DNA from 2 places in the Alicyclobacillus sp. TC genome. Region 2 is predicted to be linked to the other one. Evidence: riboswitches for the same ligand, from Rfam matches in the RefSeq annotation. Region 2 holds a riboswitch; the other holds the start of a gene.
The links. A riboswitch is a leader RNA that binds a small molecule or an ion and turns the genes downstream of it on or off. The one in region 2 is predicted to bind S-adenosylmethionine.
Positions count from the first base shown of each region.

Region 1: another riboswitch for S-adenosylmethionine. It lies ahead of FY534_RS02690 (carboxylate--amine ligase); the one in region 2 lies ahead of metH (methionine synthase).

Region 1 covers NZ_CP044434.1:538,311-553,202, forward strand. Annotated here, with positions in the region: gene FY534_RS02640 (carbohydrate ABC transporter permease) at 1-76, shown strand, start outside; gene FY534_RS02645 (carbohydrate ABC transporter permease) at 122-964, shown strand; gene FY534_RS02650 (IclR family transcriptional regulator) at 989-1,786, opposite strand; gene FY534_RS02655 (acyl-CoA dehydrogenase family protein) at 1,786-2,997, opposite strand; gene FY534_RS02660 (CaiB/BaiF CoA transferase family protein) at 2,991-4,070, opposite strand; gene FY534_RS14955 (CoA transferase) at 4,022-4,177, opposite strand; gene FY534_RS02665 (FAD-dependent monooxygenase) at 4,245-5,270, opposite strand; gene FY534_RS02670 (NAD(P)-binding protein) at 5,267-5,392, opposite strand; gene FY534_RS02675 (mechanosensitive ion channel family protein) at 5,526-6,467, shown strand; gene FY534_RS02680 (Crp/Fnr family transcriptional regulator) at 6,483-6,989, opposite strand; gene hmpA (NO-inducible flavohemoprotein) at 7,162-8,385, shown strand; SAM riboswitch class I at 8,435-8,543, shown strand; gene FY534_RS02690 (carboxylate--amine ligase) at 8,679-9,920, shown strand; gene FY534_RS02695 (LLM class flavin-dependent oxidoreductase) at 9,950-11,008, shown strand; gene FY534_RS02700 (hypothetical protein) at 11,005-11,697, opposite strand; gene FY534_RS02705 (ammonium transporter) at 11,987-13,285, shown strand; gene FY534_RS02710 (glutamine synthetase beta-grasp domain-containing protein) at 13,351-14,529, opposite strand; gene FY534_RS02715 (DUF294 nucleotidyltransferase-like domain-containing protein) at 14,718-14,892, shown strand, end outside.
Region 2 covers NZ_CP044434.1:1,412,199-1,427,090, reverse strand. Annotated here, with positions in the region: gene FY534_RS06960 (oxidoreductase) at 1-85, shown strand, start outside; gene FY534_RS06955 (SDR family oxidoreductase) at 114-923, shown strand; gene acpP (acyl carrier protein) at 972-1,238, shown strand; gene FY534_RS06945 (class I adenylate-forming enzyme family protein) at 1,275-2,900, shown strand; gene FY534_RS06940 (acyl-CoA dehydrogenase family protein) at 2,977-4,158, shown strand; gene FY534_RS06935 (zinc-dependent alcohol dehydrogenase) at 4,162-5,184, shown strand; gene fabL (enoyl-[acyl-carrier-protein] reductase FabL) at 5,228-6,001, shown strand; gene FY534_RS06925 (MarR family winged helix-turn-helix transcriptional regulator) at 6,116-6,568, shown strand; gene murI (glutamate racemase) at 6,594-7,427, shown strand; gene rdgB (RdgB/HAM1 family non-canonical purine NTP pyrophosphatase) at 7,461-8,069, shown strand; gene FY534_RS06910 (HAD family hydrolase) at 8,190-8,972, opposite strand; gene FY534_RS06905 (glycine--tRNA ligase) at 9,125-10,540, shown strand; gene FY534_RS06900 (hypothetical protein) at 10,606-10,794, shown strand; gene FY534_RS06895 (SDR family oxidoreductase) at 10,909-11,703, shown strand; SAM riboswitch class I at 11,820-11,927, shown strand; gene metH (methionine synthase) at 12,012-14,892, shown strand, end outside.

The DNA of each region.
Region 1 (14,892 bases), 870 kb from region 2:
GGTGTTTCTTTTTGTAGTTGTACTTCTGCTTACCCTGTTAACCAATCGCTGGCTTGGCAAACCGATTGAGTATTAATCGATGGCTGTTGAATGCGCAAAGTGAGGGAGGGTGAATGGTTAAATGATTGTATCTCCAGCGCAAAAAACATGGGGACGCATATCTCGCGGTCTGTATCTGCTCATTTTAATCGTTGGTGCGCTTATGATGGTGATCCCGTTTCTTTGGTCGCTTTCCACATCATTAAAGCCATTGAATCAAGCGTTGGCCTACCCGCCACGTTGGATTCCTCATCCCTTTTTGTGGAAAAATTATATAGATACGTGGAAAACAGTTCCCATGGAGCGATGGTTTCTGAATAGTACTTTGGTTTCAGTGGTTGTGGTCATTGGAAATTTATTGCTGGATGCGCTCGCTGGCTATGCTTTAGCAAGAATTCATTTTCGTGGACGCAATCTAGTGTTCTTTGGTGTCATATCTATGTTGATGATTCCTTTTCAATCCATCATGTTGCCAGTCTATATCGAGTTGCGCTCTCTTGGCCTTATCAACAGTTACGCAGGAATGATATTACCGCAACTGGTTTCGGCTATGGGCGTGTTTCTCATGCGACAAGCCTTTTTGAACATCCCGGAAGAAGTGGAAGAATCAGCCGTGATTGAAGGTGCTAGTCGGTGGCGAATCTTTTGGCAAATTACATTGCCTATGGTGCAGCCTACCATGCTTACACTGGCACTCATGATGTTCATGAGTTCTTGGAATAATTTTCTTTTACCACTACTTGTAGCCAATAAACTGCAATTTTGGACCCTGCCGCTAGGTATGGTAATGTTTCAACAGCAATATTATACAAATTGGCCATATTTAATGGCGGCAGCTGTAATGGCTACCATTCCAATAGCTATTTTATTCCTTATATTCCAAAAATGGTTTATCCAAGGTATTTCTACGACAGGTCTCAAATAGTGAAAAGTGCAAGGACACACCCTGTTATAAGGGTTGTGTCCAACGCTTTTCTATCTCGCGAGCTGAAGATAGGATCAGTGAGATGAGGCGTTGCAAACTTTCTTCTGTTTTGCGATAAATGGGGCCAGCAACGCCAATGCCTGCCAACAGTTCTCCTTTTTCGGTAAGAATGGGTGCAGCGACTGCAAAAGCGCCGTCATCCAATTCTTCCTCACTATAGGCATATCCTTTCCTGCGAATTTCCAATAACTCCTTTTTCAAGGATTCCACACTATCTGGAGAACTCTGGGATATTTCTTGTAATTGCGTCAGGACGGTTTCCTTTATAGCTTCACTAGCGTAAGCAAGCAAGATTTTGCGTGTAGCTCCACGATGGAGTGGGAGGACGCTACCTGTACGTGTTGTCAGTTTGATGGGTAGCGGGCTGTCGATGGATGCAATGCAAATACCTACTAGACGTTCTTCATCCAGCATGGTCAAACTTACCGTTTCACCACTAGAGGCCGCTAGACATTGCATAGATGGCCAAGCCATTTGGCGTAAACTGTATTCCCGGTTGGCATGCATGCCAAGGATATAGGCACTCATACCCAGTCGATATTTTTTGTTTTCTTGATTTTGAGCAAGATAGCCATGTTCGGCGAGTGTTGTCACTAAACGAGCAACTACAGTGCGCGGAAGATGAAGAAGGTTAGACAACTCTGCCACGCCCAATTCCTCACCGTAAGTCACAAAACAATCCAAGATGCGCAAACCGCGAGCAAGTGTTTGTGAAGTGCGTGTTTTATCTTTTGATGAATCAGGTTCAAGCCAAATATCCATTACAGATAGTCTCCAGAGTTTGCGAAAGGCCAGGGCGGCAACATCCGGTTTAAAATTTTGTCTTCTCGATATCCAAGAGCGTATTCTGCCTGCATAATCGTATGAATCTCGCGAGTTCCTTCGTAAATAACAAGGGCTTTAGCATTGCGCATATAACGTTCTACCGGGTATTCGTTGGAGTATCCGTAGGCTCCATGGACTTGAATGGCGTCGGAGGCGCTTTGAAAAGCAACATCGGAAGCAATCCATTTGGCAAGTGAAGTTTCACGAGTGTTGCGGACTCCTTGATTTTTTAACCAACCTGATTTAAACACAAGGAGTTGTGAAGTTTGGTAACCAGCTTCCATTTTGGCGATCATTTGTTGAACTAACTGATGTTTGCCAATCTCTACACCAAACGTCTTGCGTTCATGGGCGTATTTCACGGAGGCATCTAAACAAGCACGCGTTAATCCAGTCGCACCAGCAGCAACAGTGAATCGACCGTTGTCCAAAGCAGACATAGCAATTTTAAATCCTTCACCTTCATCTCCAAGGCGGTTTGCTGCTGGTACGCGAACATCTTCCAAAATGACTTCTCCTGTATTCCCGCCATGAATACCGAGTTTGCCACGAATCGGTCGGGTGGTAACACCAGGATAGTTGCGTTCCACAATGAAAGCTGTGATACCTTTATGTTTCTTGGACGGATCGACCGTCGCAAAAATTAAAAAATGGTCAGCATAGTCACTCAGGGAAATCCATATTTTCGATCCGTTCAGAATATAGCTGTCACCATCACGTCGTGCTCTGGTTTGCAATGAACCAGCATCTGAACCTGCACCAGGTTCGGTAAGTCCGAAGGCACCTAATTTGCTTCCTTCTGCCTGAGGTTTTAAATATTTTTCTTTTTGTTCTTCTGTACCCCACTGTAATAAAGTCATACTATTAAGTCCGGTATGTACAGAGACGGCAGTTCGGTAGGCGGTATCTCCATATTCAAGTTCCTCGCAGACAATAGCTAAGGAGTTATAATCCATGCCAGCGCCGCCATACTTCTCAGGTATGCAAACGCCCATCAACCCCAGCTGAGCTAATTTCTGCACTACACCCATCTCAAAATGATGTTGTTCGTCCCATTCCTTCATATAGGGAATAATTTCGGTTTGGACAAATTTTCGTGTCATTTTTTGTAACTCTAATTGCTCTTGGCTGAGTGAGAAGTCTAGCATGTAGCTACCACCCCTTCATGGATCCACGTTTGAATTTGATTTTCCAAAAATCCACATTCTTTTAAAATGATTTCGCTATGTTCACCGAGTCTGGGAGGAGGCAGGCGAAAGACTGGCGGAGTCTTTTCTAGTTTTAAAGGACTGCCGAGCAGTCGTAATCTATCAATCGTCGGGTGACTTTCGCTCTCCCAAATCATTTGTCGTTCGGTCGTTAGTGATGAAGCTAGTGATTCTTTAACACTTTGTACTGGTCCGGCGGGTACTCGTGCAGCACGCATCATAGAAAGAACCTCTTCTTGAGAGTGTTGAGCCATGGCTGTTTCTAGCAGCTTCAAGAGGTCTTCACGATGTTTCACACGTTCGGCATTGGTTGAAAAACGCGGATCCGTTGGTAATTCGTCAAGATGGAGAACATGGCAAAAGTCGTTAAACTGTCTATCGTTGCCTACCGTAATTACCACATCTCCGTCACGAGTATGGAAAAGCTGATAAGGAACAATGTTTGGATGGCCATTACCTATGCGTTTGGCATCAATGCCGCTTGTCAAAACATTGCTTGCGACGTTGACTAACATGGCAAGCTGTGTATCGTAAAGCGCCATATCAATAGCCTGCCCCTGCCCAGTTTGTTCGCGAACACGCAGTGCTGCTTGAATAGCAATGGTTGCGTACAAACCTGTACAAACATCAGTAATGGCAACGCCTACTTTGACGGGGCCAGCTTCAGCGTAACCAGTAATACTCATGAGACCGCCCATTGCTTGCATCAGATAGTCATAACCAGGTTCGTCACTTTGTCTGCCAAATCCAGAGATAGAACAATAAATCAGGTCAGGTTTCACAGCACTAACCTGTTCATAAGTGAGGCCAAGGTGTTGTGCGGAAGCTGGTAAAAAGTTATGGAGCAAAACGTCTGTGTGTTGCAACAGTGTATTGAGAATTTTTTGGCCTTCTGGATGCTTCAGATCGATCGCCAGGGAACGTTTGTTTCGATTGGCACAAAGATAGTAAGCGCTTTCTCCACCTATAAATGGAGGTCCCCAATAGCGCGTATCATCACCCCTTGAACGGATTCAATTTTGATGACATCTGCACCGAGATCTGCCAAATTCATGGCACAAAACGGGCCTGCCAATATGCGTGAACAGTCTAATACACGGATCCCTTGCAAAGGTTGCATGAATACACCACCTATTATAGGAATAACATTCCTATAATCGATAGAATAACATGAGATTTTGCATATTTCAATCTATTTTGTGGTGCGGTAAGAGATTGTAGGTGAGCAATTTTCTCCACACTTTTTGGGATGCAAAGTTGGGTGCAAGGCTGAACGCTTTGTTTCGCAGTTGGATGGCTAAATGATTTTCTATTTGCGAGAATTCACCGAGCCAGCGAGCAAATTTTGCCATATGTGCGACTCTGCGTTTTCGTAAAACTGCGAAACGTGCGCATGCTTTTTGCCAATCCTTTTCTTGTTGCAATGCATGAAGTAAAACGTGTGCATCTTCTAGAGCAAGACAGCCTCCAAAGCCTAAATTAGGTGTGATGGCGTGGGCAGCATCTCCCATGAATAGAAGAGGTCCTGAAGATAGAGGATACCCTGGGGCTATATCGTAAATGGAATGGCTGAAAATTTCATGATTAGGTGTATGGTCAATCCATTTCTGTATCGAGTCAGGCAGATTGGAGAACTGATGACGGATGGAAGGGAAGGATTGGTCATCTTTTTGCATCCATCGGTAGTTGAGTGTAGCAAACCAGTATAGGTGATCTGCGTCGATTCGCGCATATCCAAATCGCCGTCCAGATCCCCAATATTCTGCCATATCCCATTGAATGTCATACGCGTTTTGGATGATTGCTCGCCAAGCGTGATAACGAGTTGGCCGCTGCAAATGACCATAGATTGATTTGCGAATATTGGAATGAATACCATCTGCCGCAATGATTCCATCAAAACAATCTTTTCGGCCACTCCCAAATTCCACATAAATTTTTTGGTTTCTTCCCATTTCAGTGTGGATTGCCGTATCTTGTTCAATTTTTGGTCGATCCAGTATATCCCATAACCAATGAAGGAGATGGGAACGGCGCACACAGATGGGATAACGAGAAAATTCTTCCTTCATCCAATGCAGAGGAAGTTGCAAAAGAAGGGTGCTTGTTTCTTCAAGCAAGACTCCAGTTTTGAGAGGATGTTGTGCAATCTCTGAGATGTTTTCACTCGTCAATTGATTTAGCGCGAAAAGCGCGTTAGGCCATAAAATCAATGCAGCCCCCCATCTAACGGGTTTGCATCGCGATCGAACAACACGTAATCGATGCCGGATTGTTGCAACGCTGCAGCAGCAGCTAGCCCGGCTACTCCTGAACCCAGTATGGCAATACGCATCATAGATTCCCCTTTTTATGCTTTCCCATAAAGACCGTGAGTCATCAAAGTGTGCCTGAAGTTGGCCTTTCTTGAAAAGAATGATTAAGATGGATATTGGGAGTTTTCAAGTTAGAAATGGAGGCGCTGCCAGATGAAACGCTCTCCTGATGGATCGCGCAGTCCGAGGTTGTTGCGGAATACGATTCTATCCATTGTCATTCTCATTGTAGTGTCTATTGCCATTATGATAGGTGTAGATACTCGTTCTGGCTTTTTAAAACATATTCCTAAGACTTGGCTTGATATTGTCAAAGCTTTGCTTGTGTTTGCGGTAGGTGGTATTGTATCCACGATTTTAGAGCGCAATTTATTTCGCATTTCGTTGAATAAATTGGGCCCACAGCGTTCCACGCTCTTTCGCTATGTTGCTCGACTGTTGCTTTTTTTGACAGTTATCATTAGCGCATTGACTGCGTTTGGGGTCGGCTTACCCAGTGTCATTTTTGGTGGAACCTTTATTACGGTTATTGTAGGTTTGGCAGGCCAAACGGTGTTTGCCAACATTATTGGCGGTATATGGTTGCTTTTGTTTCGGCCTTTCCGAGTCGGAGACCCAATTGGCATTGTAGCCTGGCAATTTCCTCTTTTAATGCCAAGTTATCCTCACGAAGCAATGCGTCCCATGTATTTTGGTGTCGTCCGTGATATTAACCTGATGTACACAGAGATTGAAAGTGCCGATGGTTATTTGCAAATGATTCCTAATGGAATTATTGCGCAGTCATTTCTGGAAAACAAATCCACCCCAGGAAAGCACCGCATACATTTCCGTTTTGATGTCGATCACGCTGTACCTGTAGATACTTTTCTACACGAAGCAAGAATTTTTTTAATGAAAAGGTTTAATGATGAAGATGCTCGCCCGGAGGTTTGGATTGCAGATATTGGACCTGCAACCTATTCCATTCGCATCAGTTTGTTCTCAGACGATCACGAAGAGGCACTCAAGTCCGAGATACTACAGCAAATGATGCGCCTTCTTCAACAAATCAAGAAAAAAGAAGAAGCCAATGCTGAACAAACCAGCAATTAGATATTCGCCTTTTGGTTACGAAAAATTGGCCGGTTTTCGTAACAAGCGATTGAGTGTCTCTCTGCGCAGGCCCATGAATTGACTGATTTCTTCTTGTGTGAAGATGGAGAGCGGATCGATATCAGGAAATTCTTGTTTAAACCAGTGGATGAAGGCGTTAAAACGCTCTTTGGCTGTAACGGTAGTTAACTGGTCAATCCGTTCTTGCATCATACGCAATTTATGTTGCAGGGAAAGAGATACTTCTCTATATAAATAAGGGTTTTCCTCTAATTGGTGGTACCAATCCTCTGAATTGATAACTTCGACTTCCGAATCCATCATGGCTATAGCGTTTCCGTGGTAAGGCTTGGGGCTGACCAGCGAATGGTGAGGAAACAGTTCACCCGGCAGCAAAATATTAAATAGCAGCGCTTGTCCGTCTGCTTGGTAGCGCACGACTTTCAATAGTCCAGTATGCAAACGATAAAGCGAACCCATTTCACCTTGGCGAAATAAGCATTCGCCACGATGCAATTTTATCCATGTCATTTCGTCACACCTTCGTCAGGTTTTCTGTGACTGTAGTCACAGAGACTTTCCAAAAAGGAGCGTATTTTCATAAATGCCAAAGAAAAAATAGTTATCCATCCACAAGGGAGTGGTTCAGATGACCGCCGTAGTATCTAATTTAGAAAAAATCAATACGATGAAGATGCTGGACGATCGAACGATAGAGATTGTAAAATCTACTGTTCCTGTTTTGCAAGTTCACGGGGAAGCCATTACACGACGCTTTTATGAACGTCTTTTTGAAGCTCACCCAGAATTGTTAAATATGTTCAATCATGCGCATCAACAGCAAGGGCAGCAACAGATGGCATTGGCCAATGCGGTATATGCGGCTGCACAGCATATTGACAATCTTTCAGCTATTTTGCCATCCGTGCGTCAAATTGGCCACAAACATCGCGGTTTGGGTGTAAAAAAAGAGCATTACCCAGTGGTGGGGGAAAATTTGCTGCTTGCTATTCAAGATGTGCTGGGTTCAGCGGCGACCCCGGACATTCTGGCAGCTTGGGAGAAAGCGTATGGTGTAATAGCATCCACTTTCATGCAAATGGAACAACAGTTTGATGAACAAGCATCCGCACAACCGGGTGGGTGGAGTGGCTTTCGTTCATTTCAGGTCAAACGCAAAGTTAAGGAGAGCGATGTCATCACATCTTTTTATCTAGAGCCTGTTGATCAAGGTGCCATAGCTTATTTTATCCCTGGTCAATATATTACGGTTCGCGTTCAACCGAAAGATCAACCGTTTGTTCATTTGCGTCAATACAGCTTGTCGGATGCGCCTGGTTTACCCTATTATCGGATTTCTGTCAAAAAAGAGAGTGCCATTCAAGAAAAACCAGCCGGTGTCGTATCTTCTTATCTTCACGAGCAAATTGGTGTAGGTGATGTCATTGAGGTCAGTGCTCCTGCAGGAGTATTTACATTAGATCGCTCGCATGATTTACCCATCGTTCTGATCAGTGGCGGTGTTGGCTTGACGCCTATGATTTCGATGCTCAATACATTGATTCAATCTGGAGACAAACGGCCGATTGTCTATATTCATGCTGCATTGCAAGGTAGTGTACACGCTTTTGCTAATCATGTTGAAGAATTAGCAGAAACACACAGTCATTTATCAGTTTACACCATATACGAAAAACCCACAGTTGAAGATGAAGCGCTTCAACGTCATCAACTAAGCGGCTATATCACAGACGACTTTTTACGTCCGTTAGTTCCGCAGAATGCGGATGTCTACTTCTGCGGACCCACACCGTTTATGCAAGCAGTTTATAGAATTTTGCACTCTATAGGTATTCAGGAAGATAGGATTCACTATGAATTTTTTGGACCGGAAGGAGTTTTGACGAATTTGACTTGACTTTTTCAGATTCCGTGCTATGCTTTCACTAAATTTCATAGGAACCACGCTCTTATCAAGAGAGGTTGAGGGACTGACCCTGCGAAGCCTCGGCAACCGGCCAATATGTCGGCACGGTGCCAATTTCAGAGGAATGGTTTTCATTCCGAAGATGAGAAGACGGTGGCATCGGATTTGGATGAACCCCCTTCTCGTTTTTGTGAGTAAGGGGGTTCGTTTTTCCTGTCCAAGAGGCGGCATTCCATGGTCTGTAGTGCTTGAAAGTCGTGGGTATCCAGAGAAAGGTTGAGCCTATGTCATCACTTTATGATCCTGAACAATTTTTAAGCCGCTTGCCTCATCTGCCCAAAGATAAGCCGGCAGCAGTAGTTTTCAATGCACATATTACAGGCTTGGCCGTAACCAGAGCGCTCGGACGTGAAAATATTCCTGTTCTCGCCCTTGACAGGGATGCGCGAGCTTATGGATTAGCTTCCAAGTATCTGCATTCCGCCGCTATTTGTCCCAATCCCTTGACGAATGAAGAGGATTTTGTCGATTTTCTACTACAAATGGGCGAGCGTTTGCCTGTCAAGGCTGTTCTTTTTCCGTCTAATGATGAGTGGGTTTTTGCCGTTTCCCGTCATCGTGATCGGTTAGAAAAATATTATCATTTCCCTTTTTCACCACTGGAAATTGTGGAGTCTGTTTTGAATAAGAAAAAGCTCTACCAGACTGCTGAAAGACTGGGTGTACCGATTCCTAAAACATGGTATCCAGATGAATGGATGGATATAGAGGCAGAAGCAAAAAAAGTAACCTATCCTTGTATTCTCAAACCGGTTGAACAACGTAGTTTTTATGATGCATTTTCTGCCAAAGTTTTGGAAGCCCATACGCCGAATGAGGTCATTCAGCTATTAAAAAAAGTGTATCCTCATTCCGTGGTTATCCAGGAAATTGTGCCGGCAGGTTTGTCAAACTACGTATCTCTTTGTTCCTATATGCGGTCGAATGGAGAAATGGTTGCAGGATTTGTGGGACGTAAATTAGAGCAATATCCTCCCGATTTTGGTACAGGATGTTTGGTTAAATCTGAGGATTTGCCCGATTTAGCTGAGTTAGGAGCAAATATTTTACGGACCCTAGCTTACTACGGAATTTCTGAGTCGGAATTTATTCTCGATCATCGCGACGGAGTCTACAAATTACTTGATATCAATACGCGTACCTGGAAATGGATTGGACTTCCCATCGCCTGTGGTTGGAATTTACCTCTTTACGCCTATGAGGAAGCGATCGGCTCTCCACTGACTTTGCCTGTCTCTCCGACTCGTAAGGGGATGCGTTGGGTTTATCTGAAAGATTATTTGACACTAAAAGCAAGCGGGAAATACGTATCACCACAAGAGCATTTGCATGTCCATGAATTGGCAGAATTGCTGACAGGAACAAGCGAAACTTGCTTGGATGCGGTTCTTGATTTGGACGATCCGGTTCCGGCAGCCAGATTGCTGGAGAATTTTTATACACGTTCTTACGTATGTCCTTGCTAGAAACAGAGAAAACGGGAGGTTGGAGAAAGATGAGATTTGGATTTTGGATGCCTATGTTTGGTGGTTGGCTACGAAATATTGAGGATGAAGGTATGCCAGCTTCTTTTGCCTACGCTAAGAAAGTAGCACAATCTGCTGAACAATGGGGATATGATGTGAGCCTGTTGGCGGAACTTTATTTAAATGACATTAAAGGGCCAAAAGCGGACGCTTTAGAAGCCTGGACGACTGCTGCTGCGTTGGCATCCGTCACAGAGCGGCTGGAATTGATGGCGGCAGTCCGTCCAGCCTTTCACAATCCTGCAGTGACAGCCAAGATGGCTGCCAACTTGGATCACATCAGTGGTGGGCGCTTTTCGCTCAATGTTGTGTCGGCTTGGTGGGAGGAAGAAGCTCGTCAATACGCTGGACAATTTTCTCAGCATGATGAGCGGTATGCTCGATCTCAAGAATTTGTGGATGTGCTGCGCGGGATGTGGATGGCAGATACATTTACGTACGATGGACAATATTATCAGATCCAAGAGGCTCACTTGTCACCCAAACCCAAGCGAAAATTGCCCATGATTTATGCTGGCGGTGAAAGTGAACGGGGCAAACGATTTATTGCCGAATCATGTGATGCCTATTTAATGCATGGTGGAACAGTGGAAGAAATTCGTCACAAGACAAGAGACATGAAAGAACGCCGGCAATTAACTGGTTTAGGCCCGTTTTCTTCCTTTGGTATGGCAGCTTACGTGATTGTTCGCGATACCGCAGAGGAAGCTGAGGCGGAAAAAAGAAGGATAACTCAAGTCAAGGCCAAAGCAGGCGGAGGTTATGCTGGTTTTCAGGATTTTACTCAAAAATCAGAGTTGGAACAACAAATTACTCTCGAAGATTATTCGGTATCCAATCGCGGTCTGCGTCCAAATTTAGTCGGTACACCAGAACAGGTAGCAGAACGGATACTTGAATTCTCTGAAGCCGGACTGGATCTGCTCTTGCTTCAGTGTTCACCGCAATTGGAAGAACTGCAAAGGTTTTCAGAACAAGTGATGCCACTTGTTCGATCGGAACGGTCTGTGGGGCAAATCGCCAATTAATCCTGTCGAGCCGCTTTGTTCACAACCTTCTCAAATAATTGTTTCATGTAGGCAACTTCTTTCTGATATCGTGGCTGAGAGAATCCGTTATAAGAAGGGTGCGGAATACCGTTTACCACTAGCCAGTTTGGAGAGTGTACTTGACTGAGCCGAAAAAACTTCTGTGCAAACCTGCCACACGGTACCAGTATCAGCCTGCGTTCGTACAACGCAGTCAACCGTTTGCGCAGGTTAGCCAGCAGAAGATCTTGAACAATATTCCATTCCTCGCGAGGATAGATGTCTCGTTGATTCGCACTCCGAAGACTTTCTAAAATCTCCATTATTTCCGGGAACTTGCTTCGTGTCTGCGCACTATAGGCGGCCGCTTGCATCGGCAAATTTGATGCGTTCATCAATCCAACTTGATAGAGACGACGGTCTACCAGCTCTCCTTTTCTATGTTGCAGAAGTAAACGCCCCATAGGCAGCGAGTGATAAGCAGAGTCGAACAGATGACGTGTCATGGACAATCCGCTCGATCCGCTGACAGGGGCTCCATACTTTAATTCTTGGAGATGCGGACTTTCCAGCAAAAAAAGGAAGTTAGCTGTTTGCAGACCGAGATCGGGCACAAGATACTCAGTCGACAAGCTGTTAAGAATGCTTCGGAAATGGTCGTATAAACTTGGTGAAGTGGTATGAGACATGTCCATCCAACCTCTCTTTCGCAGGTTTTTAAGAAAGCTGTAGGATTTTATGTGGGTGGATGAGTATAAGAAAAAATGAATTTTTAATCTTCTTGTAAGGTATTCTTACAAAACATCTTGACGCGTTTTTTTCCCTCCTGTAGCCTTGCATATAAAGACAGAGATTTCAGAAAGAATGACTAGGAGGATGAAAATGAGCGTCTCCCTTCGCAATCGCTTCTGGTTGTTTCTTGGTACATTTTTAGTGGTATTGTTAACCCCAACTGTGGCTGATGCAGCGACTCCATCTATGGTCAGTGCTGGTGACACAGCCTGGATTTTGGTTTCATCTGCTCTAGTCATGCTGATGACACCCGGATTAGCTTTTTTTTACGGCGGAATGGTCCGAAAAAAAAATGTCATCACGACAACTTTCCAAGTCTTCGCCGTACTTTTAGTGGTATCTGTACAATGGGTGGTCATTGGATACAGTCTTGCCTTTGGACCTGATGTTCACCATATCATTGGGAACTTCTCTTGGGCAATGTTTCGGCATGTGGGTGCAGCGCCTGATCCGAATTATGCAGCGACCATTCCTAATTTTGTCTACGGTATTTTTCAGATGATGTTTGCTGTGATTACTCCTGCTTTGATTGTTGGAGGTTTAGCTGAACGTGTAAAATTTTCTGCTTTTCTAGTCTTTATCCTGCTTTGGTCGACTTTCATTTACGATCCGCTAGCACATTGGGTCTGGGGTGCAGGTGGATGGCTGCATAATCTTGGTGTTCTTGATTTTGCCGGAGGGACAGTCGTTCATATCTCATCCGGAGTAGCAGGTTTAGTGGCTGCCATTTATTTAGGAAGACGAGTTGAGCATGGTACAGGAGCCATTAAGGCACATAATGTACCATTTGTATTATTAGGCACGGCTTTGCTTTGGTTTGGTTGGTTTGGGTTTAATGCGGGGAGTGCTTTGCAAGCGAATTTTCTTGCTGCAGAGGCATTTTTAACCACAAATACAGCAACAGCCGCCTCAGCGTTGGTTTGGATGTTGGTCGAGCGATGGCATACGGGTCATGTAAGTCTTGTTGGGGCATGTGCAGGAGCCGTCGCAGGGTTGGTGGCTATTACGCCTGCTGCCGGTTATGTGTCTGTTGCTGGAAGTCTTGCTTTAGGAGGTTTAGGGGGAGCTATCTGTTATTTCGCTTCCACGTGGATGAAAAATAGGCTCGGCTATGATGATGCCTTAGATGCGTTTGGGGGACATGGTATTGGTGGTACCTGGGGAGCACTCGCAACAGGTCTGTTTGCTACCCTTGCCGTCAATTCAGGAGGAGCCAACGGATTGTTTTATGGCAACCCGCATCAACTTCTTCTACAAACCATCGGCGTGGCAAGTACTTGGATATTCTCAGGTGGAGGTTCCTTGTTGCTCCTCTTTGTTATCGACAAAGTGATGGGATTGCGAGTCACGAAGGAAGAGGAAATACTTGGTCTGGATATGACACTCCATCATGAGTCGGCCTATCCTGAACAGTTGTCAGTCGATGAATTGCCGAAAATTCTCGGCGCTGATCCGTCCGCTTTAGGTTTGGTATTGCGTGAATAGCCATGGTTTCTGAGCTGCGCGTCCGATTCTGCTGAACCGGATCGCGCGGTTTTTTTGTTGCTTATTTAACTCCCAAAATATTGTTGATATTCCCAATCATGAATATGTTCTTCAAAACGCTGATACTCCTCTAATTTATGGCTCAACCAGATGGAGAAAAGCGTTTCACCAAGAGCATCGGCAATCCATTCATCTTCAGACAAAGCATCACAAGCTTCGAGCAGTGAACGAGGCAGACTTTCAGGGATGGTAGAAGTGCATGAGTTTGATGTTTTGTGAATAGTTGGTTGATCCAAAACGGGTACCAAAGTAGCGAGTAATGCAGTCAATGTAAGATAAGGATTCATCAACGCGTCTGGAGTATAAAGATCTATACTCGTTGCTTGTTCTTGAGCTTCTTTATGCACAATGTAATACGGTTGGCGTTGACGACGCAGGATTTCCAATCGTCGAAAGCTGTTTATGGTGGGATTGCAAATACAGGAGAGAGCCGAGGCATGATCAACCATCGTTTGAGCCCATTTCTGAATGAGAAGAGGATGACTTTTCAAGCCTGGTCCAGAACAGCGCAATTTTAAACGCATTTTTTGTGGTCGCGCATCATTGTGAGGAAGAGGCATAAGACTGATAAAATGCTTTCTTTCTTTGATACGGCTCATCAGGAGATGTCGGACAAGTGCAAACCCATCCGCTGCTTGCAATAGATGTGCGCTTTCAAGATGTATCAAAAACTGATGAGTGTGCGAAAGCTGTTGCATGGAAATAGAAAGGCCTGATAGACATCGAACATCGCTTAGCCAGTTTTCCAGCCAATCTAGATTGGATGATTCATGCTTGTTATCGGCGTCATAATAAAATGAAAATTCACATGCTGCTTGAATAGCCAATTCTCTTTCATCCAACATGCGCTGTATGTGATGAAGGCGTGCTCGACTATCGCCAGCGTAAGGACGTCCATCCGCAAGATGCAATTGACAGATGACGCTCGAGAAAAGAGAGTCTTGTGTAGAAGAAAAACATCTATATGTTTTCCAGTCTGGAATGACTTTCATCTCGGTTTCTTGAACGCGCAAGGCGCCTTGTATTGCAGAACCATCCATCAGCCATCCATTTTCCTGGATTTTTCGGATTTCCTTAAAGGGTATAATGATGGATTTCATGTGTCCTGACCAGTCACTGAAAAGCAGATTTAATCTGGCATCAGGGTGGGCACTTAACGATTGGCTCTCAGTGACATGATTCAAATCCAGCATCCTCCCCGAGTCGACAATAACATGGCGCAGTGTTTCTTTATGACGAATACCTTGTTATTTAGTATAAAATGCAATCTCCAAATTTCATATACAGAATAGACTGAAAAAGGTTCGCGTACTTTTTGTCCCATGTTAGACTGAAATCAGTTTTTGTTTTCGAGAAAGGACTGTCGGAGTCGATGAATGAAGAGCGCAATGGTGGGCAGGAGTTGCAAAAATATCTGGATGCAGGAGATGGGAGTTCTTTTTGTAAGCGAGCCGCTATTTTGGCTAGGCAGTATGCAGTTGAAATTCCATCTGCTAGTCAATTTTTGCAACAATTTCAACTTTTGCGTATACAGATTATCAAGCGGC
Region 2 (14,892 bases):
TCGAGTGGGTGGTGCCAAGGACGCCAGTCAATTGAATGCAGTTCGAGCGATGCGTGAAGCTTTTGAAGCGGCGTACGCTTTGTAAATCAAGAGTAGGAAGGGTGGGACTTTTCATGAATCCAGGGTCAGAAAAGTATATGCAAACTTTTGGACTATCCGGGAAAAAAGTTCTTATCACGGGTAGCGGCCGGGGAATTGGCAGATCGACAGCTTTAGCTATGGCAATGGCTGGAGCAGACGTGGCAGTGCATTATCGTCGTGATGAAGCTGCCGCTCATGAGACTGCTGAAGAAATTCGTCAAATGGGCAGAGATTGTCTGGTTTTGCGGGCAGAGATGGAATCGCAAGAAGAGATTGAGCAAATGTTTAAAGAGATTCGCCAACGTTGGGGACGTTTGGATGTGTTTGTAGCAAACGCAGCCGCCAGTGCCTTTAAATCCATTGCAGAATTAAAGGATTATCATTTGGAGCGCACCTATAAAATGGTGTTACATAGTTTAGTCATCTGCGTGCAGCAGGCTGTGCCGCTCATGACAGGCTCATATGGCAGAATCATTGCCATGTCCAGTATGGGCAGTGACTTTACCTTACCGCGTTACGCAGTTTTAGGAAGTGCCAAAGCTGCGCTGGAATCGCTTGTTCGATATATTGCTGCTGAGTATGGATCGCAAAACATTACTTGCAACGCTTTGAATCCGGGCGTTGTGGACACAGATTCAGCTCGTTATTATGGCGGCAATCATTACGAAGCGTATCGTAAAGATGTGATTCGTCACACTCCACTCGGAAGGTTGGCCAATCCAAGGGATGTAGCCGATGCAGCCGTTTTTTTGGCGAGTGACGCATCTCGTTTTATCACTGGACAAACTATCCGCATTGACGGCGGTTTGACGCTTCTCACTGGCGGATTTGAAAGTTTTTGAAGATAGACAGAAAATATTCATTTGATACAAGGAAAGGATGTTTTCAATATGGCAGAACAGTGGACAGTGGAAGAAATCACTCGTCGTGTCAAGCAGGTAACAGCGAATCAATTACAGGTGGATGTGGAGTCCATTCGCCCAGAAAATCATTATGTGGACGATCTCGGCGCGGATTCTTTGGATTTAACCGAGTTGGCCATCGCTTTTGAAGATGAATTTGATTTGGAAATCCCTGATTCGGATTTCAATCATTTGAGCACGGTGTCTGGTGTAGTGGAGTACCTCAAAGGGAGACTGTCCATATCTGATCATTGATGGCAGGTTATTGCGAAATAAAAAGGAGACAGGGCTATGAAGCGATTTCCAGGCATGGTCTTGACAGAAGAACGGGCAGAACATTATCTGCAGCAGAATATATGGTCCAAAGAATCATTTGTTGATGTTTTAGAACAAAATGCCCGACTTGCGCCTGACCTTTTGCATCGTGATGAAAAAAGGCAATTGACTTATGCTGAGTTATGGCGGGAGGTGGAATCTGTTGCTTCCTCTCTCCTCCAACTTGGAGTTCGTAAAGGTGATGCGGTAGCTATTCAGATGCCAAACAGTTTGGACTATGTTGTAGCTCTTTTTGGCGCCGCTCGAATTGGAGCCGTTGCGGTTCTTTTGCAAACCGATTTAGGTCGCGAGGCATTAGTGTATAGCTTGCGTAAGTCAGCAGCTAAGATTTGGATTGTGGCAGAAAGTTTCCGCGGCGAGTCGTTGATTGAAACAGCGCTCGCTGTCAAAGAACAGTTGCCTAGCTTAGAGCACGTCATTCTCCAAGGTTCACAATCCTCCCCATCCTTGCCGGTTCGTTCTTTTGAACAACTTTGCAGCGCTACGCCGGAAAATCGTTCCTTACTTGATGAATTTCGTCCAGATCCGCTCGATCCGTTTGTCATGGTGTTTACATCGGGCACAACCGGATCGCCGAAAGGAGTTGTGCAGTTACACGCCAATTACTTATGGTCTTGTCGGGCTTATGCGCAAATTTATGGTTTTCAAAGGGGTTTAGCCACGCTGAATATGGCGCCGATTTGTCACCAAACAGGGATGTTGGTTGGCGTGATGATGCCTATTGCCACCTGTGGGCGAATGGTATTGATGGAGCGTTTTGCCGTGAGTCGAGTTCTGCAATGGATTGCCAAAGAAAAGCCCACTTTTCTTTGTGGTGCGCCGCCCCATCTGATTCATGTAGCCAGTGCGCCTAAATTGCGGGATGCTGATACTTCGTCTGTAAAACTTTTCATTTATGCTGGCGCACCTGTACCAAGTGCCATTTTGCAACGGTTGCAAGAGGAAACTGGCATTGTAGTCGGCGGCATGTTTGGTTGGACAGAAGGTTTTGTGGCTTGTTGCACGCGGCCTGATGATGGTATTGAAGCCATCAGTAAAACCGTTGGTCAAGCGGTACCCGGTATCGAGATTGTGCTAATGGACGAAGAATACCAGCCTGTTCAACCAGGAGAACCTGGGGAGATGTGGGCAAGAGGACCTAATTTCAGTGCAGGTTACTACGATAATCCTGAGGCTTCGGCGCGCCAATGGGATAGTGAAGGTTGGTTTCACTCTGGGGATTTGTTTCGCCAAGATGAAAAAGGCCGCTATATATTTATGGGACGTGCTGACGATATTATCAATCGTGGCGGTACAAAGATTGATCCAAAGAGTGTAGAGGATGTGTGCGCCGCCCATCCCTCCATTCAAACAGTGGCTATAGTTGGTGCGCCTGACGAAACGCTGGGCCAACATACAGTAGCTTGTGTAGTTCTTCATGAAGGAACCACTCTGCAATTGGACGAGTTACGCCAGTTTTTATCTGAGGCTGGATTAGCCAAGTTTGAACTTCCAGATCGATTAAAAATTATGGAACAATTGCCGATGACGCATTCCGGAAAAATCAAAAAGAAAGAGTTGCGCCAGATGTTAGCTCTTTAATAAATAGCCAAGTCTACTTAAGTAAAAGAAATCTAGCATCGTTAAGTGAGAATGTTGATGGAGAGGAGAATCCATTTTGGTTGAGGAGACAAGCACTTTGCTTCAGGAGAGAGCGGAAGCTATCCGTCAACGAGTTATTCAGTTTCGTACTGAAGAGGCTGTGGAATGGGCTAAGCAGATTGAGCGTGATGAGAAAATTCCTCCAGAGTTGTGGCAGCGTATTCGCCAGCTTGGTTTTCACCGTTTGACACAACCGACGTGGGCTGGAGGAGAAGGTTTGCCTCTGGCCATGTATTTTCCGATTTTAGAAGAGGTAGCTCGCTGTCACGGTTCCATTCGCATGGTGGTGCATGCCTACAACAGTATCTGGAGAACTGTTGGTAACGGTCGCCCAGAACAGCAAAAAGAATGGGTGCCACAAGTAGCATCCGGACAATGTTTGGTGGCGTTTGCGTTAACTGAGCCAGACAACGGCACAGGGATTGATTTACGCACCACTGCAACTTACGAAAACGGCGAGTTTGTTTTGAATGGCCGCAAGCATTTAATCACCTTTGCTGACGAAGCGACTATTTTTGTCGTGATTGCTAAAACAGATGCCAATGCTGGCCGTCAGGGATTAACAGCGTTTATTGTGCCGCGGCATCAGGTCGGTTTACATATAGAAATGCAACCACAAATGATGGGTGACAAAGGCAGCACGCACGGCATTCTAACTTTTAGCAACTGTCGAATTCCTGAGGAAAATGTATTGGGTGAAATTGGACAAGGATTTGACTTGGCGTTGCGTGGTTTTCTCGATCAGAGCCGTGCCTGTATTGCCCAGAGTGCAGTTGGGGTAGCAGAAGAATCGTTGCAGCAAGCGCTCTTGCACGTTCGACGCAGAACCACATTTGGCAAAGCTTTGGCTAGCCGTCAAGCGGTACAGATGCGCCTGGCCGAGATGGCCATCTCCATTCAGGCTGGACGACTGCTTTGTTTGGATGCGGCTCATAAGTACGATCGCGGTGAAACGATTTCTGTTGAAGCTTCCATGGCCAAGGCGCACGCCATTAAAATGGTAGGCGAAGTTACTGACGCGGCACTTGCTCTCTATGGCGGCGTAGGGTATATGGTAGGCAGTCCGGTAGAACGACTTTATCGCGATGCTCGTTCACTCTGGTTTGAAGAGGGCACGGCTGAGATGCAGAAAATGACCATTGTCGAATCTATGTTGACTGCCGCTCGTCAACGTGATCGGCAAAAACGGGAGTCTTAAACCATGCTGGCTGTCCTTTTTTCTCAAGAAAAGGGTCTGTATGTGGATACGGTGGACGATCCGGTTTTAACTTCCGAGGAAGTGCTTGTTCAAGTTGAAGCGTGTGGAGTTTGTGGATCCGATCGTCAAGTGGTTGAGGGTCGGATGCCCTTACCATTTGGTTCTCCTGTTCCGGCAGTGTTAGGTCATGAGATTGCGGGCAGGATTTGCGACGCTAACGCTTCTTCAGTCCATTCATCCGTGCTGGTCTACCCATTTGTACCTTGTGGGCAATGTCGACTTTGTCAAACAGGATACCATCATCTCTGTCTTCAGCAAAAGGTCATTGGTTATCAGATGTGGGGCGGCTATGCTGAATTGGTCAAAGTGCCGAAATCACAATTGATTCCTTATGATGGTGTCCGATTGACTCCAGAAGTTGCTGCTCTATTGGTGGATGCTTTTGCAACACCCTATCACGCAATTCGTCAATCTCATCTTGAAGCGGGCATGACGGCGTTAGTGCTTGGTGCCGGAGGACTGGGTGTAGCGGCTGTGATGCTTTTGCACGTACTGGGTGTGCGGGCCATGGGACTTTCGAGTCGCACAGAAGGTTTAGCTTTGTTTGAACGGGCTGGAGCCGAACAGGTGGAAAGTCTGGAAACGGATGCGCGCGCACTGGGTAGACAGATTCGACGTTGGTCGGGCGGTGGAGTTGATGTGGTGTTGGATACCTACGGAAATTCTCGCTCGTTACAAATAGCGCTTGATTTTGTTCGTCCTGGCGGTTCAGTGATGGTTCTGGGCATGCACGATGGGGACGTCCAGATTGCTCAGATGCAACAGTTTGTTCGCAAAGGAATTACGGTTACGGGCAGTTATGCTTCAGAAAAGGTTGAAATTGTAGAACTCATTTCTATGGCGGAACAAGGGATTCTCAATAGTCACGCAATGATTGAGCGTGTAACAACACTTCATGAATTGCCACAGGTGTTTGAAACAGACACCCGTAGTGCCGGCAGAATAGTGGTAAAACCCACTGAATGAGTTGTGCATGCGCGGCTTACAAAGCGAGGGGGAAACGATTGGCATGAGCAGCCATAGCCAACAACGGCGGTATAAAGATAAGGTAGTCTGCGTGAGCGGGAGTTCAAGAGGGATTGGGAAACAGCTGGCACTTGCTTATGCACAGGAAGGTGCTGACGTAGTCATTCACTACTTTCGCAACGGCGAAGCAGCACGCGAAGTGGTAGCTGAAGTGGAGAAAATGGGCAGACGGGCGCTGATGGTCAAAGCTAACCTTGCTGAAGAACATAAAATTCATTCCATGTTTGACGAGATTGAAAAATATTACGGCAAATTGGATGTCTATGTGCATAATGCGGCTTCTGGACGAAATCGTAAGGCGTTAGACGTGGATGTCAAAGGTTGGGATTGGACGCAAAATGTCAATGCTCGTTCACTGCTCATAGCTGCACAGCGTGCAGTGCCCTTGATGGCTGAAGGAAGTAGTTTATTGGCCATATCTTCGTTTGGGTCCGATCACGTTTTTCCCTTTTATACATCTGTTGGAGCTTCAAAGGCAGCCATTGAATCTCTGATTCGCTATCTGGCCATCGAATTGGCGCCGCAGCGCATTAACGCGAATGCAATTTCGGCAGGAGCGGTAGAAACAGGCGCTTTGGAACATTTTCCGGAAATTGAACGTACTTGGGAGCAAGTGAAAGAGCGACTTCCATATCATCGGATGGTCACTTCCGAAGATGTGGCTCATTTGGCACTGTTTTTGACATCAAAAGAAGCAGAAATGATACGAGGTCAAACCATTCGCATGGATGGAGGCATTACACTGCTTGTTCCTTAGAGGGAATATTGAGGCGGGCAGAGGTGGTGTTTCGTTGATCTCGTCAAGCGCAGATGATACAATTCACTTCAATCTGTCACCCTGTCAAGAATGAAATTGAGGTGCTAGAACCCCATGCCTAACTTTCCGGATGACGTGGTAGAAATAGAATTTTGCCTGCGTCAGATTTATAGCATTGTCAAACGGCGCGGGCGGTCTCTTTTAGAACAGTATGGCATTACGCCTCCGCAATTCGATGCGTTGGTGATTCTAAATCGAGACGGCGAATTGACGATTGGTGATTTGAGCAATCGTCTTTATTTAGCATACAGTACAACAACTGACCTTGTTGATCGCTTGGAGAGAGCAGATTTTGTTGTTCGTATGCGCGATTCGGAAGATCGCCGGGTAGTACGAGTTCAATTGAAGGCTCACGGTGCAGAATTAATTGAGCGCGTCCTCGATGCTCGGAGGGCTTACCTTGGATCTGTTTTGCAAGCTGTCTCTGCAGAGGAAAAATCTCGCATATTGGAAGTCCTCGAACTCCTGAACAGGCGCATGTCGGAAGAGGTGCAGTTTAAAGGATAACATCCACAAGAGAAATGAGGAAAATATGTTGAACAGCAACGCGCCTATCGGAGTGTTCGATTCTGGCATTGGCGGTCTCACTGTGGCTACAGAAATCATTCGTGCTCTGCCGAATGAATCTATCATCTATGTGGGCGATCACGCTCGTTGTCCTTACGGTGAAAAACACGCTGATGAAGTTCGGCGCTATGCCGTTGAAATCTGTAATTATTTTTGTGCTTTAGGTGTTAAGTTAATTGTTATTGCTTGTAATACTGCCACTGCGGTTGCGTTGCGTTATTTGCAAATGCATCTCCCCATCCCTGTATTAGGTGTTGTCAAACCGGGTGCTGAAGCGGCTGTATCCCATTCCATTTCGAAGAGAATAGGCGTCATTGGTACGCCGTTAACTATAGAATCATGTATTTACACACAGGCTGTGCACCAACTGTTGCCAGAAGCGATTGTCCATTCTCAAGCTTGTCCTGCTTTCGTTCCGCTGGTGGAAGCGGGGAAGTGGGATGGAGCAGAAGTAGAATCTATAGTTCGTCAATCACTTGAACCTCTTTTGGAAAAAAAAATTGATACGCTCATTTTAGGATGCACGCATTACCCTTTATTAGAAAAAAGTATTCAAAAAGTAATCGGTCCTAGCATCCAAACTATTTCCTCTGCGCGTTCTGTCACTCAGTTAGTCCATTCGTTTCTGAGTGAAAGAGAGATGCTCGCCAACGGAACTTCTGAGTCTCGGCATATGTTTTATACGACAGGTCAGGAATCTTTTATGAATACGGTATTACAATCGTGGTTTGGTTTGAGTGGAGCAACTGTGGCTCATCTAGATATTCACGAATCCTTACAATCCATTTCTAACCTTTAATCTTGTGGTATTTTATAAAATTCAAATATCTACATGGAGGTTTTTTTTCTGCAAATTTGCGTGGCTACAAAAAATAAGCACAAATTCGAAGAATTCCAAGCTATGATGGGTAACTCATATGACTTGTTACCACTTCCGGTACATGTGGAGGAGGCGCCGGAAACAGGTCATTCGTTCCAGGAAATTGCTCTTCAAAAAGCGCGTTTCTATGCTTTACATACCCAGATGGCTGTGTTGGCGGATGATTCAGGATTGGTGGTACCAGCACTTGGAGGCAAACCGGGTATCTATTCTGCCCGTTTTGCAGGGAAACATGGCGATGATGCGGCTAATCGTCAAAAGCTTCTCATGGAGATGGAAGCTATTCCAGATGAAAGGCGTCAAGCCTATTTTGTGGCTGCACTTGTTGTAGTCGATGCAAATGGCAATGTGATGGCTGCAAGTGAGGGGAAGGTGCAAGGTATGATTCTTCGCAAAGAGCAAGGTAATGGAGGATTCGGGTACGATTCGCTTTTTTATTACCCTCCTTTGCATCACACATTTGCTGAGTTGCCTCCAGAATTCAAAAATCAACATTCTCATCGTACGGTTGCCTTACGTGAAATTTTGCGCCAATTGAAAGAGAGTTCAGCTTCCCTTTGAAAAAATTTTAGGTTCATCCTGTGAAATTTTCATTACAGCAAGAGCCAATGATTGAGCAGATTTTTGCTGTAGACGAGGAATGGAAGAAAAAATAGCTTTATAAACTTGTGACGAATGGATTTACTCAATGAGTTTCAAGTTGCGCAGCGCATGATAGACACCATCTTCTTCAGCGGGAAGAGTGACCATTTTTGCTTCATTTTGTATGTCCACGGAGGCATTTCCCATAGCTACTGAATATCCAAGTGCATGAAACATACCAATATCATTTCCACCATCACCAATGTGCAGGGCATGCTGTGGATCAATCTTATATTCATGCAGAATACTAAGAGCACCTAAATGTTTGTCACTATGGAGAATTTGCAAATCTACAGCCTGATTATCCCAACGGTAGACGAAACAGTCAGTGGCGGATTGTTCAATCAGTGAATCCCAATCTTTTTCAAAAAATCCGTTAAACTGATAAATCGGATATGAATGAATATCCCATTGATCTTCTAATAAAATTTCGATTTCGGGAAAATGGAACGCATCTAAAATCTCTTTGTACGGAAGATAATTTTGATTAAAAGAAAGCACGCGAGAGTCTGTATGCATGATAAAAGGATGGCCGTACTGTTGTAACAGGTCGATCAGCGATTGGGTCGTTTCAGTGGAAAAAGGCGTCGAGTAGACGGTTTTTTGCTGGGCTATAGCCAAACTGCCATTAAAATATACACCGTTTTGAATCTGTAAAGCAGATTGGATGTTTTTCGCATGAATATAGGAACGCCCGGTGCAGAGTGAAACAGGGATGTTTTTTCTGTGTAATTGCTGTACAGCTTGAACAGCACTATCAATTAACTGTCCCTCAGTGTACAAAGTTCCATCAATGTCGAGAAATACCATGCGAATATCCAAAACCTTCATCGACTCCTTTAGACGCGATCGGGCTCTATTATACATTGAATGTTCTTTATTCTAAACTTTTTACTGGTATTGAATTGCACGAGTTGCTACTCTTCTGTATCATATCCACAATAAAGAAAGCAGAGAAATTGGAGGAAACCAGCATGCCCGTTACCATGGAACAGTTAGTCTCTCTTGCCAAACGTAGAGGTTTTATTTTCCCTGGCTCAGAAATTTATGGTGGTTTAGCGAATACCTGGGATTACGGGCCGCTTGGAGTCGAAATGAAAAATCGTATTAAGCAAGTATGGTGGAAAACGTTTATTCAGAATCACACCTATAATGTTGGACTGGATTCGGCTATTCTCATGAATCGACAAGTTTGGGTTGCTTCCGGACATGTGGGCAACTTTAACGACCCCATGATTGACTGTAAACAGTGCAAATCACGTCATCGAGCGGATAAGTTGATTGAATCAGCAGCTGAAGCACAAGGTCAAGAAATATCGGCAGATGGTTTGCCGTTTCAAGAAATGGAGCGACTCATTCAAGAATGGAATGTAAAATGCCCTGATTGTGGAGCGCAAGATTTTACGCCCGTGCGGCAGTTTAATATGATGTTCAAAACATTTCAAGGTGTGACAGAAGAAAGTTCCAATGAAATTTTTTTAAGACCAGAAACAGCGCAGGGTATCTTCGTGAATTTTATGAATGTCCAAAGAACTATGAGGAAAAAAATTCCCTTTGGCATTGGCCAGATAGGAAAGAGTTTTCGAAATGAAATTACTCCCGGCAATTTCACTTTTAGAACCAGAGAATTTGAGCAAATGGAGATAGAATTTTTTTGCAAACCAGGAACGGATTTAAGTTGGTTTGAATATTGGCGAGATTTTTGTTATGAATGGTTGATTGCTGTAGGTTTACAAAAAGACAATTTGCGTCTTCGTAACCACGCAAAGGAACAGTTGTCCCACTATAGCGCTGCAACAACGGATATTGAATATCAATTTCCATTTGGTTGGGGAGAACTGATGGGGATTGCCGACCGTACCAACTACGACTTGCGTCAACACGCCGAATATTCTCACGAAGATTTTTTAGTGAAAGAAGAAGGTGAAGAGCCGTATATTCCTTATTGTATTGAACCTTCATTAGGAGTAGATCGGTTGTTTTTGGCCATTTTTGCTGATAGCTATGAAGAAGAACAAGTCGCGGAAAATGATACACGGGTTGTTCTCCATCTTCATCCTGCCATTGCACCATTTCAATGTGCGGTACTTCCCTTATCAAAGAAACTTTCCAGTCAGGCAGAGACCATTTTTCATGAATTGAGAAATGATTTCTCTTGCGATTTTGACGATTCAGGTTCTATTGGCAAAAGATATCGAAGGCATGACGAAATCGGTACACCTTATTGTATTACTGTCGATTTTCAAACTGAGGAAGACGGTAAAGTGACTATTCGCAATAGAGATACCATGAATCAGGAGCGAATCGAAATTGGGCATGTGGCAAAATGGTTGAATGAACGTGTACGCTTTCCTGTGCTTAATGAACAAAAAAATCTGCCTGGGGTCTAAGACTCATAGACTTTTTCGGATAGCTTTTGTTAACCGTGGTTAACTTACATTTGGGGGGTGTAGTCATGGCCAATCAACACACCGAGAACCATAATCAAGCATTCTCAATGCCAGGGGCTTTGCGAATGAATCATCGGTTCGAGAATGTGGTTAGCCACAGCAATCAGGAAATGGATAACGCCCAAGTGACGCCTATTCCCTGGAAAGCGATTCATCGCGCCAATTTGCGTCATCTGGCACGTCGTTCTACCTGAGCCCTGCCCATGAGTGCCATTCGGGGAGTTGTCCTCCCTGAATGGCCTTTTCTTCAAACTGATTCTATCGCCACTACTGAATGATTCAAATGAGACATTCAAGGAGGTTATGAAATGGATCTTGGTATACAGGAAAAAACGGCGCTTGTTATGGCTTCAAGTGAAGGTCTGGGTTATGCAGTGGCAAGGCAACTGGTTGCGGAAGGTGCGCGTGTTGTCATGACATCGCGATCGTCAGAAAAAATTGAGTCCGCTGCTGCAAACATTCGCAATGAATTTTCCGGCGCCGAGATTCTTACTTTCGCTTGCGACGTTTCTCGAGCTGAATCCTTGCAGCAGTTGTTTGCGTTTGTACAAGAGAAAACTGGCGGAGCAGATATTTTGGTACAAAATGCTGGCGGCCCACCAGCGGGTGATTTTCAATCGATGACAGAAGATTCGCTCTGGGAAAAAGCATTCGAATTAACGCTTATGAGCTTTGTCCGATCCGTTCGACTGGCGTTGCCTCATATGAAACGTAAACAGTGGGGAAGAATTGTTGCTATTACATCGTCCAGTGTCAAACAGCCCATTTCCAATCTTGTACTATCCAATGTCTTTCGGACAGGAGTGGTGAGTCTTTGTAAGACACTGGCTGCGGATTTAGCTCCTGAACACATTTTAATCAATGCTGTTGGACCAGGGAGAATTCATACCGCCCGTATTGACTATCTCGATCAAATCGCGGCTCAACGTTTAGGCCAATCTATGGAAACCTATCAAAAAGAAGCACAGGCGAAGATTCCTTTCGGTCGCTATGGAACGCCAGAAGAATTTGCTGCAGTAGTCGCTTTCTTGGTTTCGAACGCCAATGGATATACCACTGGACAATCTTTGTTGATTGATGGCGGACTGGTAACGTCTCTCTAATGACAATCCGTAAGCTTTATGCTATGCTTTTAGAAAATTGTGTTGTCTATTGATCTCCAAGCAGCAGTTAGCGTCGCAGTCAACTGAAAAAAGACGCTAAAATTACATACATCACACCTTTATCAAGAGTGGCAGAGGGACTGGCCCAATGAAGCCCGGCAACCGCGCAGCAGTGCAAGGTGCTAATTCCAGCGAGTCGCGGGTGCGGACTCGAAAGATAAAGGTTCGCAGCATGTATCAACGCTCCCGTTTTCGGGAGTGTTTTTTGATAGTCATGGAAGATAGAGAAAGAGTGGTGCAGAAATTACATGAATCTAGTCCATACTGCTTCTTTGCAGGAACTTCTTGAACAGCGGATCCTTATTTTGGATGGGGCCATGGGAACCATGATCCAGCAAAAAAATCTGACAGCCGAAGCGTTTGGTGGAGAAGCGTATGAAGGTTGCAACGAGTGGCTGTCGAAAACACGTCCCGATCTTATTCGTTCGATTCATGAGGAATATTTAGCAGCAGGAGCAGACATTGTCTCTACCAATACATTTGGCTCCACGTCTATCGTCCTTGCCGAGTATGGACTATCAGCGTATGCCCGGGAATTAAATTTGTGTTCGGCCAAGCTTGCCCGAGAAGCTGCCCATCATTTTTCATCACCTCAACAGCCAAGATATGTAGCGGGCTCTATGGGACCTACCACGAAAAGTTTGTCTTTGACAGGTGGTGCCACTTTTGCCGAATTATTGGCTGCTTATGAAGAACAAGCACTGGCCTTGCTTGAGGGTGGTGTCGATTTACTGTTGCTGGAAACTTCTCAGGATATGCTGAACGTGAAAGCAGCAGGCTTGGCTATTCAGTCAGCATGGAAAAAATTTGGCAGGCGTGTGCCTGTAGTCATTAGCGGAACGATTGAAGCGATGGGAACCACACTGGGTGGACAAACCATTGACGCATTTTATCTCTCAGTCGAACACCTGAAACCGTTGGCGGTAGGACTCAATTGTGCGACCGGTCCAGAATTTATGCGCGATCACGTTCGTACATTGGCAGAACTGGCCACCTGTTCTATTTCCTGCTACCCAAACGCGGGTTTACCTGATGAATCGGGTCATTATCATGAAACACCAGAGAGTTTCTCACGCAAGATGGAGGATTTTGCAAAAGAGGGTTGGCTGAATATAGCGGGCGGTTGCTGTGGAACCACTCCCGATCATATTCGGGCTTTAGCTTCACGCATTGCAGGCTATGCTCCCCGACGTGTTCCTAAGCACCATCCTCATGCGGTGGCGGGTCTCGAATCTGTTCTTCTGGAACCAGAAAATCGACCCATTCTTGTTGGCGAGCGAACGAATGTCATTGGTTCGCGAAAGTTTCGCAAATTGATTGCTGAAGGCGAAATGGACGTTGCTTCTGATATTGCTCGCGCACAGGTGCGGGCTGGAGCACAAATTATTGACGTTTGCCTGGCCGATCCCGATCGTGACGAACTGGCTGATATGGAGGCTTTCTTGCCTAAAGTGGTGCGTAAAGTTCGAGTACCGTTGATGATTGATTCCACCGATGCGGCAGTAGTGGAATTAGCGTTGCAACATGTTCAAGGCAAGGCGATTATCAACTCTACCAATTTGGAAGATGGAGAACCACGTCTGGCGAAGTTTGCTGAACTAGCCAAACGTTATGGGGCAGCACTTGTAGTAGGAACGATTGATGAAGAAGGAATGGCTGTCAGCCGGGAGCGCAAGTTGGCTATTGCGAAACGTTCAGTGCAAATTTTAACCGAAAATTACGGACTTGCTGCCGAAGACATTTTAATCGATCCACTCACTTTTCCGGTGGGTACAGGTGATGAGAAATATATCGGATCGGCTAAAGAGACGATTGAGGGGATTCGACTCATTCATCAAGAGCTTCCAGAGTGTCCGCAAATTCTTGGTATCAGCAATGTTTCTTTTGGTTTACCTCCAGCTGGACGAGAAGTACTCAACTCTGTCTTCCTCTATCACTGTACGAAGGCGGGACTGGGTTACGCCATTGTCAATACACAAAGTCTACAACGTTTTTCAAGCCTCTCGGACGAGGAGCGTCAACTTGCAGAAAAATTGTTATTTGAAACGTCTGATGCAGTGGTAGCGGAGTTTACCGCTTTTTATCGAGAAAAAAAACAGCATGTGGCTGTAGAACGTTCTCAATTGTCGCTTCTGGAACGTATTGCTCATTATGTGGTAGAGGGCAGTAAAGATGGATTACTGCCTGATTTAGAAGAGGCATTGCAGACAATGACGCCACTGGAAATTATTAATGGACCACTGATGGATGGGATGAACGAAGTAGGAAGACTTTTTAACAATAATGAATTGATTGTAGCGGAAGTTTTACAAAGCGCGGAAGTGATGAAGGCAGCAGTGGCTTTTCTGGAACCGAGAATGGACAAGTTGGATTCAGCTAACAAAGGGACGGTGATTTTAGCCACTGTCAAAGGTGATGTTCACGATATTGGAAAAAACTTGGTAGAAATTATTCTTTCCAACAATGGTTACTATGTACACAATTTGGGTATTAAAGTTCTTCCGGAGACTCTAATCGCTGCAGCTCGCGAATATCATCCTGATTTTATTGGCCTCTCTGGTTTACTTGTGAAATCTGCCCAACAGATGGTGATTACAGCTGAGGAATTATCGCGAGCAGGCATTACGATTCCGCTGCTTGTAGGTGGTGCGGCACTGACCAAAAAATTCACAATGACCAAAATCGCGCCCGCCTATAGTGGAACCGTCATGTATGCCAAAGATGCCATGGATGGATTGGCTTTGGCGAATGCATGGCAAGATGAGGGAACTCGAGAAACGTTGACGGAACAGTTATCGAAAGAACAGGAAATGTTTCGCAGTCAATCCCATCCAGTACCTAAAGAGGAACCAGCGGATTCCATACGTTTATCCGATATATCCAGCGAGGCGCCAGTATTTCAGCCTCCTGACTTGAGAGATCATCTTTTGCGGCATTATCCGATAGAACAAATTATGCCTTATCTTAACTGGCAAATGTTGCTGGGTAAGCATCTTGGCTTGTCGGGGAATGTAGAAAAACGGCTCGCCGATGGTGATGAAAAGGCTACGCAACTGAAAGAACTCGTAGAAGATGTGATTCGTGAGTCGATTGCAGATGGAAGCTTGCAAGCTCATGCCGTATATCAAT